DNA from 3 places in the Streptomyces sp. NBC_00234 genome. Region 1 is predicted to be linked to each of the others. Evidence: riboswitches for the same ligand, from Rfam matches in the RefSeq annotation. Region 1 holds a riboswitch; each other region holds the start of a gene.
The links. A riboswitch is a leader RNA that binds a small molecule or an ion and turns the genes downstream of it on or off. The one in region 1 is predicted to bind cyclic di-AMP.
Positions count from the first base shown of each region.

Region 1 (3,265 bases):
CGCTGTACATCAACTCCCCCGGCGGCTCGTTCACCGCCATGGCCGCGATCTACGACACGATGCAGTACCTGACCTGCGAGGTGGAGACCTTCTGCCTCGGCCAGGCCGGCTCCTCCGCCGCGATCCTGCTCGCGGCCGGCGCACCGGGCCGCCGACATGCCCTGCCCGGCGCCCGGGTAGTCATTCAGCAACCCGCCCTGCCCGAGGCCGTGCAGGGCCAGCCATCCGATCTCGAGATCGAGGCACGCGAGTTGATGCGCGTGCGCGAGATGCTCACGGGAATGCTGGTCCGGCACACCGGCCGGTCCACCGAGCAAGTCACCGCCGACATCGAGCGGGACACCATCCTGGACGCCGCAGCCGCCAAGGCGTACGGGGTGGTGGACCACGTCATGGAGAACCGCAGTCCGTCCCAGCCGCCGCACACCGCGAGGTGAACCGCCGATGCTGCCACCGGAGTTCCCGCCACTCCCCGCACTGACCCGCGCCGAGGGGGAGTTCATCGACTGCTACTTGGAAGTGCTCGACCAACTGGGCCGGATCAACCCGGCGCGCGGCAGCGACACCTACAGCGCGCTGAGGGCAGCACAGGCGCTGGCCTCCCGGGCCGGAGCGCTGCGCGACGCCCTCACCTCGATGCACGAGCGGGGCGAGACGCAGATCCACGCGGGCACCCTGGCGCGGGCGTTGCGGGTGCTCGACGGGGAGCGGCGCGCGGAGCGGGTCACCGTACCCCCCGTCGGCACGAGTTGATCAGCCGCTTCCCCGACTCCCTTTTCCGGAGCGCTTTTCGGGCGCACGGGCGACACGCCCGATGCCCGGACCGAATTTCCTCGCTCGTTCGGCGTAGGCCGTCCCCCTCACGAGGGACAGCTCAACTTGCGCGAAGCGTGTGCACTGTGGGCGGAATCTGGCGCTCCGCCGCTGGTACGAGGCCGGTCGGGGCCTCGTGATCCCGACGCAAATCCACCCTGTCCACCCGAATGGATCAGTGGTGACGAGCCTCACATAACACCGTTTCAGCTCGGAAAACCGGCAGTCCGTGAGTCAAGATCCCTGGGACGACAAGCCCCCGCCACCGCGGCGGGGCGGTCCGGGCGGACGCCGAGTCCTGCCGCTGTCCGGATGACTGGTCGACAGGAGTGGATCGGCAGGAGTGGAGGACCCGAGCACAACGGGTCGACCGGGAGACCGGCCGTCCCTCGGGGTGAAGCCGCTGCGTGCGGCCGGGCAACTTCGCCAGCCCGAACCCGACAGGTCATCCTTCACAGGCGGCTGACGAAGGGTTGCGCATGTCTGCGCAGGTTCATGTCCCGTCACTTCTCGCCCGGGCCGGTACGGCCTCGGTGCTCACGCTCGCTCTCGGCACCACCATGATGGCCCCGGGCATCGTGAACGATGCCGAGGCGGCCACTCATTCGACGAAGGCGCTCAAGATCGCCGCCTCGAAGAAGGGTTCGCCCTACAAGTACGGAGCCGCGGGCCCCCGCAGGTTCGACTGTTCGGGCCTCACGCTGTACTCGTTCAAAAGGGTGGGCAAGAAGCTCCCCCGCACGGCCCAGCAGCAGTACAACAAGACCCGCCACATCTCCTCCTCGAAGCGGCAGCGCGGCGACCTAGTCTTCTTCCACTACGGCCGCAGCGTCTACCACGTGGGCATCTACGCCGGCCACGGGCGGATCTGGCACTCCCCGAAGTCCGGGTCCGTCGTGCGCCTGGAACGGATCTGGTCCAAGAGCGTCTGGTACGGACGGGTGCGCTGACCGGAGCCCCTGCCGCCTCAGTGCAGCAGGGGCCCACCCACCAGCACGAGCCCCAGCGCGGTGAGTGCCGCGCCGCTGCCACCCTCGATCGCCCGGGCGGTACGCGGCCGGCGCAGCCACCGGCCGAGCCGGTCCACGAGCAGGGCCACGGCCGGGAACCACACGAGGGCCAGCAGGACGACGACTGCCGCGAGCAGCAGCGTTCGCGGCAGTGGGGCCTGGCCGTCCGGTACGAACTGGGGCAGCAGACTGAGGAAGAGGACGGGCGCCTTGGGATTCAGGGCGTTGGTCAGGAATCCCTGCCGCAGCGAGCGCCCGAGCGCTTCGGGCGCCTGTTCCGGTGCCGCGTCCTGAGCCGTTCCGGCGGTCGCCGGACGCCGCCGTATCGCGTACAGCGCGCTCAGCCCGAGGTAGAGCACGTACGCGCCGCCGAGCAGCTGGACGGTGCGGAAGAGCACGGGCATCGTCACCAGCACCGCGGCGAGGCCCGCCACGGCGAGCGCGGTGTGCACCAGCAGGCCCCCGGCGACTCCCAGCGCGGTGGCCACCCCGGCCCGCCGCGAGGCCAGAGCGTTGCGTACGACCACGGTGAAGTCGGCTCCCGGCAGTGCCACCATTCCCGCGGCGACTCCGGTGAAGGCCAGCAGTTGTGCGTCCATGGGTACACCATGGACCGGCCGACCCTTTAGCGTGTACTTGCAATCTTCTGGGTCTGCCAAAAGGAACGCTTAATGTACGACCCGACGCGCCTGGCGGCGCTGGTGGCGGTCGCCGAGGCCGGTTCGATCACGCGCGCGGCGGCCCGCCTGGGCTACACCGCCCCCGCGCTCTCGCAGCAGCTGGCCAAGCTGGAGCGGGAGGCCGGTGCCGAGCTGCTGGTACGCCATCACCGCGGCGCGCGGCTCACGGCGGCCGGTGAGCTGCTGGCGGGGCGGGCCAGGCGGGTCCTGGACGAGATGGACCAGGCCCGTCACGAGCTGGCACGGCTCTCCGGGCTGTCCGGCGGGCGGCTGCGGGTCGCCACGTTCACGACGGCAGGCATCCATCTGCTGCCGCCGGTGCTGAGCGCGTTCCGGCGGGCCCACCCGGACGTCGAACTGACCGTGGCCGATTTCGAGCCGCCCAGCGGGGTCGCCGCCGTGGCCTCGGGCGAGGTGGATCTCGCACTGACCCACGCGTACGAGCCGGCCGTCGCCGATCCGCTGCCCGCGGGGGTCGCCGCCGAACCGCTGCTGGTGGAGGAACTGGTCGTGATCACAGCCGTCGGCCAGGTCCTCGCGGAGGGCACGGGACGGCTTCCGGTGACCGAGCTGGCGGGCCGGCCGCTGATCAGCAGCGCGCCGACGCATCCGCCCCGGCGCGGCGTGGAGAGCGCCCTGGCCGAGGCGGGGGCGACGCCCGCCGTGGTGTGCGAGTCCCCCGGCTACGGGCTGGTGTGCGCCCTGGTCAGCGCGGGGCTCGGGGCGGCGGTGGTGCCGGAGATGGTCGCCGCGATGTCTCCG
Region 1 covers NZ_CP108101.1:1,109,506-1,112,770, forward strand. The annotation lists gene OG230_RS04605 (ATP-dependent Clp protease proteolytic subunit) at 1-437, shown strand, start outside; gene OG230_RS04610 (hypothetical protein) at 445-753, shown strand; cyclic di-AMP (ydaO/yuaA leader) riboswitch at 1,125-1,289, shown strand; gene OG230_RS04615 (C40 family peptidase) at 1,293-1,763, shown strand; gene OG230_RS04620 (LysE family translocator) at 1,781-2,422, opposite strand; gene OG230_RS04625 (LysR family transcriptional regulator) at 2,495-3,265, shown strand, end outside.

Region 2 (3,265 bases), 5.0 Mb from region 1:
GCACAAAGAAAGCCCTACTGAATTACCTTCTTTGTATACGGCGCAATTGTTAATGACGGACGCCCGCGGTGTTTACGGCATGTTGCGAAGTGCTCACCCGGGGCGGCGCGGGGCTGCGCTTCTGACCGTCCGGCCCGTCCGGACGGCGCAGCCGGTGGGCGGCGGCGGCCCGCTCGGCGTGCTGGACGGCCAGCGCCCTCGCCCGGTCCGCGTCACCGCGGGCGACCGCGTCCACGATCGCGCCGTGCTCGGCCCAGGACTCCGCGGGACGCGCGGGCTGCTCCACGGCGTACATCCAGGCGATCTTGTGCCGGAGCTGGGTGAGCAGCGCGATGAGACCGGGGCTGCCCGAAGCCTGCGCGAGCGTCTCGTGGAACCACCCGCCCAGCGAGCGCAGGTCCTCCCCCTCGCCCCGGCGTACCCGCTCCTGCCCCAGCCTGACCAGGCCGCGCAGCACCTTGAGGTGCGCCTCGGTGCGCCGCTGCGCCGCCCGCGCCGCACCCAGCGGCTCCAGCAGCATCCGGATCTCCAGGAGATCGGCGGCCTCCCGCTCGGTGGGCTCGGCCACGCAGGCGCCGGCATGCCGGCGCGTCACGACGAACCCCTCGGACTCCAGCGTGCGCAGGGCCTCGCGCACCGGGACGCGCGAGACCCCGTATCGACGCGCGAGCAACTCCTCGGTGAGGCGGCTGCCGCGATCGAAGACACCGGAGACGATGTCGTCACGGATTGCCGTGCATACCGAATGCGCGGGAATGCGCATGTCCGAACCTCCGCCTTAATCCCCGCGAAACGCGGCCGATCGACGCCTGTTCCGCGACTCTATTGCAATGAGCCCGAATTTCCGACGGCGGGGCGGAATCCAGGGATATCTTTTGGCCACGGAAGGCTTCGGCGGACAGGCTCCGGGCGATATGCCGAAGGCCCCGGCGGGGAGCCGGGGCCTTCGGGGAGCGCTGTGGTGCGACGCGTGGGTCAGACGTTCAGACCGTGCGAGCGCAGGTACGCGACGGGGTCCATGTCGGAGCCGTACTCCGGAGTGGTCCGGGCCTCGAAGTGCAGGTGCGGCCCGGTGGAGTTGCCGGTCGAGCCGGAGAGACCTATCTGCTGCCCGGACGTGACGCTCTGGCCGACGGAGACGCCGATCGAGGAGAGGTGGCCGTACTGGGTGTACGTGCCGTCCGCCATCCGGAGCACGATGTTGTTGCCGTACGCGCCGCCCCAGCCGGCCGTGACGACCGTGCCGGCGCCGACGGCGACGACGGAGGAGCCGGACGCGGCACGGAAGTCCACACCCGAGTGACTGCCCGAGGACCACAGGGAGCCGCTGGACTTGTAGCCGGTGGTGACGTACGAACCGGCGACGGGAAGGTGGAACGAGTTCAGCCGCTTGCGTTCGGCCGCACGGGCGGCGCGGGCCTCGGCCTCACGGATCTCCTTGGCGCGGGCCTCGGCCTTGCGCTTCGCCTCGGCCTTCGCCTTGGCCTTGGCCTCCGCCTTCGCCTTGGCTTCCGCCTTCGCCTTGGCCTTTGCCTTGGCGGCGGCCTCGGCCTGCTGCTCCTGGGCCTTCGCCTGGGCGGCTATCTGGTCGGCGAGGGTTCCGTCGATGGCGACGGCCTGGGTGAGGCCGGTGTCGCTGACGGTACGGGCCTCGTCCGCGGCGAGGGCCGGAGAGGCCATCCCGCCGATGACGCCGGTGGTGGCCAGAGCCGCGATGCCGGCGACCCGGACGCTCTTGCGCGTCAGGCGGCTCGGGGCACGGTGCTTCCCGGTGGCACGGGTGAACGCCATGGAGGGGCTGATCCTTTCCTTCCTTCTCGCCTACCGGGTTAGCTGACGGGTTCGGAGCAGGAAGGTCTCCTACGGGCCTCTGCGCCCGAAGAGCGCAGACGTCCGATTCACCCCAGGGACTTCGTGGGTCCCCGGCTCCCCAGGCTCGCGCCTGACGGGGACTCGGCGATGGCTGCCCGGCGCCGCGGACGCGGCATGCACGTGACGGACAGCGGAGCCGACGCTAAACGGGACAACTTTCAATCACCAAACGGACAGGCCGTTTTGTAGTACATCCCACAGGGCAGACAGGCAGCCTTCCCCTCAAAGCGGACAAAAAGGAGGGACTCCGGTGGGAAGTTGCCCACCGGAGTCCCTTATGTGCCCTTTTGTGCGTACGGCGGTGAACAGACCGTCCGTCAGCCGCTGACGACCGACACCTCGCCGATGTCCAGGGCGCGGACGGGGTCCGCGATCTGTGAGGCGTCACCTACGAGCACCGTGACCAGCCGGTCCACGGGGAACGCGTTGACCACCGCGGCCGTCGCCTCGACGGTGCCCGTCTCGGCCAGACGCGCGTACAGCTGGGCCTGGTAGTCGTCCGGAAGGTGCTGCTCGACCTGGTCGGCGAGGGTGCCCGCCACGGACGCCGCCGTCTCGAACTTCAGCGGGGCGACGCCCACGAGGTTCTGCACGGCCGTCTCGCGCTCGGCGTCGGTGAGCCCCTCGGCCGCCAGGGTCCGCAGGACCTTCCACAGGTCCTCCAGCGCCGGTCCCGTGGACTCCGTGTCCACCGAGCCGCTGATGGCGAGCATCGCCGCTCCGGTACGCCCGGACGAGGAGCCCGGAGCCGTGGAACGCAGCACCTGACCGAAGGCGCGTACCCCGTAGGTGTAGCCCTTCTCCTCGCGCAGCACGCGGTCCAGGCGCGAGGTGAGGGTGCCGCCCAGGCAGTACGTGCCGAGGACCTGCGCCGGCCAGACGCTGTCGTGCCGGTCGGCGCCGATGCGGCCGATCAGCAGCTGCGTCTGCACCGCGCCGGGACGGTCCACGATCACCACCCGGCCGCGGTCGTCGGCGGTGATGGGCGGGACCGGGCGGGGCTCCGCCGCGTTGCCCGACCAGTCGCCGACGGTGTCGGCGAGGAGCGCGTCCACGTCGACCCCCGTGAGGTCGCCGACGATGACCGCCGTCGCGGTGGACGGACGGAGGTGTGCGTCGTAGAAGGCGCGCACGGCCGCCGCGTCGATCCGCTCCACCGTCTCCTCGGTGCCCTGCCTCGGACGCGACATCCGTGCCGTGGCGGGGAAGAGCTCCTTGGAGAGCTGCTTGGCCGCCCGGCGGGCGGGGTTGGCCTGCTCGTGCGGGATCTCGTCGAGGCGGTTGGCCACGAGCCGCTCGATCTCGCTCTCGGAGAAGGCGGGCGCCCGCAGCGCTTCGGCGACCAGACCGAGCGCCTTGGCCAGCCGGGAGACCGGGACCTCCAGGGAGACCC
Region 2 covers NZ_CP108101.1:6,087,224-6,090,488, reverse strand. The annotation lists gene OG230_RS26810 (GntR family transcriptional regulator) at 50-763, opposite strand; gene OG230_RS26805 (M23 family metallopeptidase) at 976-1,791, opposite strand; cyclic di-AMP (ydaO/yuaA leader) riboswitch at 1,805-1,969, opposite strand; gene OG230_RS26800 (M16 family metallopeptidase) at 2,190-3,265, opposite strand, start outside.
Region 2: it holds a riboswitch for cyclic di-AMP, as region 1 does, so the genes downstream of both, OG230_RS26805 (M23 family metallopeptidase) here and OG230_RS04615 (C40 family peptidase) in region 1, are expected to answer to the same signal.

Region 3 (3,265 bases), 770 kb from region 1:
GACCGGAGCACCGACGCGAGTGCGAGTGCCTCGCCGAGCGGCAGTGCGAGCCCCGGCGGCACGGCCAGCCCGAGTGGCACGGCCAGTCCGAGTGGCAGTCCGAGCGGCAGTGCCTCGCCGAGTGGCAGCCCCAGCCCGAGCGGGAGCGGCTCAGGTCCGCAGTGGGTGGCCGAGGTCGCCGAGGAGGACGGAACCGCGCACACCGTCCGGATCGACGCGGTCACCGGCAAGGTGATCGAGACGGCCGCGGACACCGATCAGGACGCGGCCGACAAGAGCGAATTGGCCGACTGGATCGCCAAGGCGAAGCAGACGCCCGAGCAGGCGGCCAAGGTGGCCACGGACAAGCAGAAGGGCACGGTCACCTCGATCGGCCTCGACACCGGCGACAACGACACCCTCGTCTGGGCGGTCGACGTGGTCGACGCGGACTGGAACAAGACCGAGTTCGAAGTGAACGCGGCCGACGGCAAGATCCTCCAGGAGGAGAAGGACAGCGACTGACGCCGGGCGGCGCAGTCCTTCCCAGGCGGTGGCGGGCCGGACACCCCGGTTCGTCGCCCGCCCGGGGAACGGTGGAGCCGGTGGGCCCCGGCGTCCGTGTCAGGCGAGCCGTGCCTCCGCGTCCAGCGAGCGTGCGTAGGCGATCCCCGGCCGGCCGCCGAGTACGGTTTCGCCGGTGCGGACGAACCCCGTGCGGGCCAGTACGGCCTGGGAACCGGGGTTGTCGTGCGTGGTCGCGGCCCGCAGTGCGGTGAGACCGTACGCCGTGGCGGCCAGCACGCATATCCGGCGGACGGCGCTCGTGGCCAGCCCCTGGCCGGCGGCCTTCTCGGCGATCCGGTACCCGAGGTCGGCGGCGCCGTCCGCCACGTCGACCAGGTTCACCCGGCCCAGCACCTCGCCACCGTCGCCGACCAGCACGTGGAAGTAGATCAGTCCCTCGGCCTGTTCGGCCAGGAGGCTGCTGTGCCGTGCGTCGAACCGTGCGAAGTACTCGTCGCCGCGGTCCGGGACCGAAGCGGCGAAGTAGGCGCGGTTCTCCTGCTCGAAGGCGAGCAGAGCCGCAGCGTGGTCCTGGCGAAGAAGCTGGAGTTCGGGCATGGCGCGAGTCTTCCACGGCGGCCCCGGACGCGGAACTGCCGGGCGGTGAGGGCCTGTCGGACCCTCGCCACCCGGCAGTCGTGAACCGCGGCCGGTGCCGGTGGATCAGTAGGCGCCGAAGACGTTGTCGATGGAGCCGTACTTGTCGGCGGCGTAGTTGCACGCGGCGGTGATGTTCGCGACCGGGTCGAAGCTGTCCGTGGACGTACCGGGCACGTGGTACGCCTGGAAGGTCGGGTCGATGACCTGGAGCAGGCCCTTCGACGGGGTGCCCGCGGCGGCGTTGGAGTCCCAGTTGTTGACGATCTGAGGGTTGCCCGAGGACTCGCGCATGATGTTGCGGTGGATGCCCTCGTAGGTGCCGGGGATGCCGTGCTCTGCCATGACGGCGAGCGACTCCTTGATCCAGCCGTCGAGGTCGTTCGTGTACGTCGTGGCCTTCGCGGCGGCGGGGGCGGCGGTCTTCGCGGCCAGCGTGGTCGAACGCTCGGAGCGGTCGGCGCGGTCGCTGCTCGCGGCGGCACGGTCGGAGGACGAACCGGAGGCCCTGGCCGTGGCCTTGGCGCCCACGGTCAGCTCCAGGCCCGGGTGAATCAGACCCGGATTGCCGCCGATGGCCTTTCGGTTGTCCTTGTAGAGCTTCTTCCAGCCGCCACTCAGGGAATGCGCATCGGCGATCTTGTGCAGGGAATCACCCTTGACGACGGAATAGCTGGTGATCCCGGCCTTCTGGGCGGTAATTGCCTTGGCGGGAGCGGCTGCCGGAGCCACTGCCTTTTCGGCGGAGACCGACTGCGCGGGCGCCGCGGACGCGGTGGTCGCACCGATCACCGGCAGGGCGAGGACGGCTCCACCTGCGGTCACGGCGACGAGTCCGCGGGTCAGGGGGCTGGACTTGGCACGACGGTGCTTACCCATCGAGGGCATGGCGAATTCCTCTCCGTCGCCTGCGAGGTGAGCTGTCGGGTTCAGGCTGGAGATGCCTGGCCGCATGTGCATGCGACTTAACCCCAAGCCGTTCCGCATAACGGATCGGCAACTTACCTGGGTCCCCCGCTCCTGCCGGGCGTGAGTAGGTCCGGTTTTCCGGACGGCGGCAGGATTCGGCGTTCCATCCGGATTGACGGTGACCGTAGGCGAGAAATGCCGAAGGGGACAAGTCCCGAATTCCTGATCACAATTCATTTACAAGATCGATGAGCGGGATCGCCGATGAATTCACCCGAACCGCGAAGCCAACTCTCTTCCCGCAGAAGGGATGCGGGTGGGGCGCCGACGCTTCGGAAATCCCGGACGTGACGCTGGCCACTGCGTCCGAAAAGGGTGATTTGCTCCGTGGGGAGTCTTCGCGATTCGGGCGAAAAGTGCTCTACGGGCCATCAGGGTTGAATGCTTTGAAAAGTCCGTATTGGTGTATTTTTTCGTGCTGTGTGTGGCTCAGTGGTGCGGGGTCGGCCGGAACGTTCCCCCGTACATCGGCAGGTGGATCCGCTCGCCGTAGCGGGCGAGCTGTGCCCACGGGCGGTTGAGTCCCGCGGAGCCGTACGCGCGGACCCGGGCGACGGTGTCGAGGTCGAGGACGTCGACCAGGACCTCCTCGCCCGTCCCCGCTTGCTGGCGCACGGTCCCCTCGGGGTCGACGATGGCGCTGGCGCCGACACCGGCAGGGTCGGCCGCGTTGAGATTGACGACGTAGAGCTGATTGGTCCAGGCGTTGGCACGTGCGCAGACCAGTTCCATGTCCCGGTCGCGCGTGGTGGTGAGCGTGGGCTGGAGGATGACCTCGGTGCCGAGCCAGGCGAGCTGCCTGGCGGTCTCCGGGAACGAGCCGTCGTAACAGACGGCGAGGCCGGCACGTCCGATCCCGGGCAGGTCGAAGACGACGAACTCACTGCCGGGGCTGGCCTGTTCGTACGGCTGCCACGGGAAGATCTTGCGGTACCGGGCCACGATCTCGCCTGCCGGGGAGACCGCGAGGGCGGTGTTGTACGTGTTCCCGTCGTCGGCCCGCTCGTAGAGGCTGCCGGGTATCAGCCACAGACCGGTCTCCCGGGCCAGGGCGCAGACGCGGTCGGTGAGCGGGCCCGGGATCGCCACGGCGGCCTCCCGCATCCAGTCGGCGCGGGCCTGGAGCAGCGGCGCCTCGGCGGCGAGCATCAGC
Region 3 covers NZ_CP108101.1:337,061-340,325, reverse strand. The annotation lists gene OG230_RS01570 (PepSY domain-containing protein) at 1-504, shown strand, start outside; gene OG230_RS01565 (GNAT family N-acetyltransferase) at 604-1,104, opposite strand; gene OG230_RS01560 (transglycosylase SLT domain-containing protein) at 1,210-2,031, opposite strand; cyclic di-AMP (ydaO/yuaA leader) riboswitch at 2,034-2,189, opposite strand; gene OG230_RS01555 (carbon-nitrogen hydrolase family protein) at 2,542-3,265, opposite strand, start outside.
Region 3: it holds a riboswitch for cyclic di-AMP, as region 1 does, so the genes downstream of both, OG230_RS01560 (transglycosylase SLT domain-containing protein) here and OG230_RS04615 (C40 family peptidase) in region 1, are expected to answer to the same signal.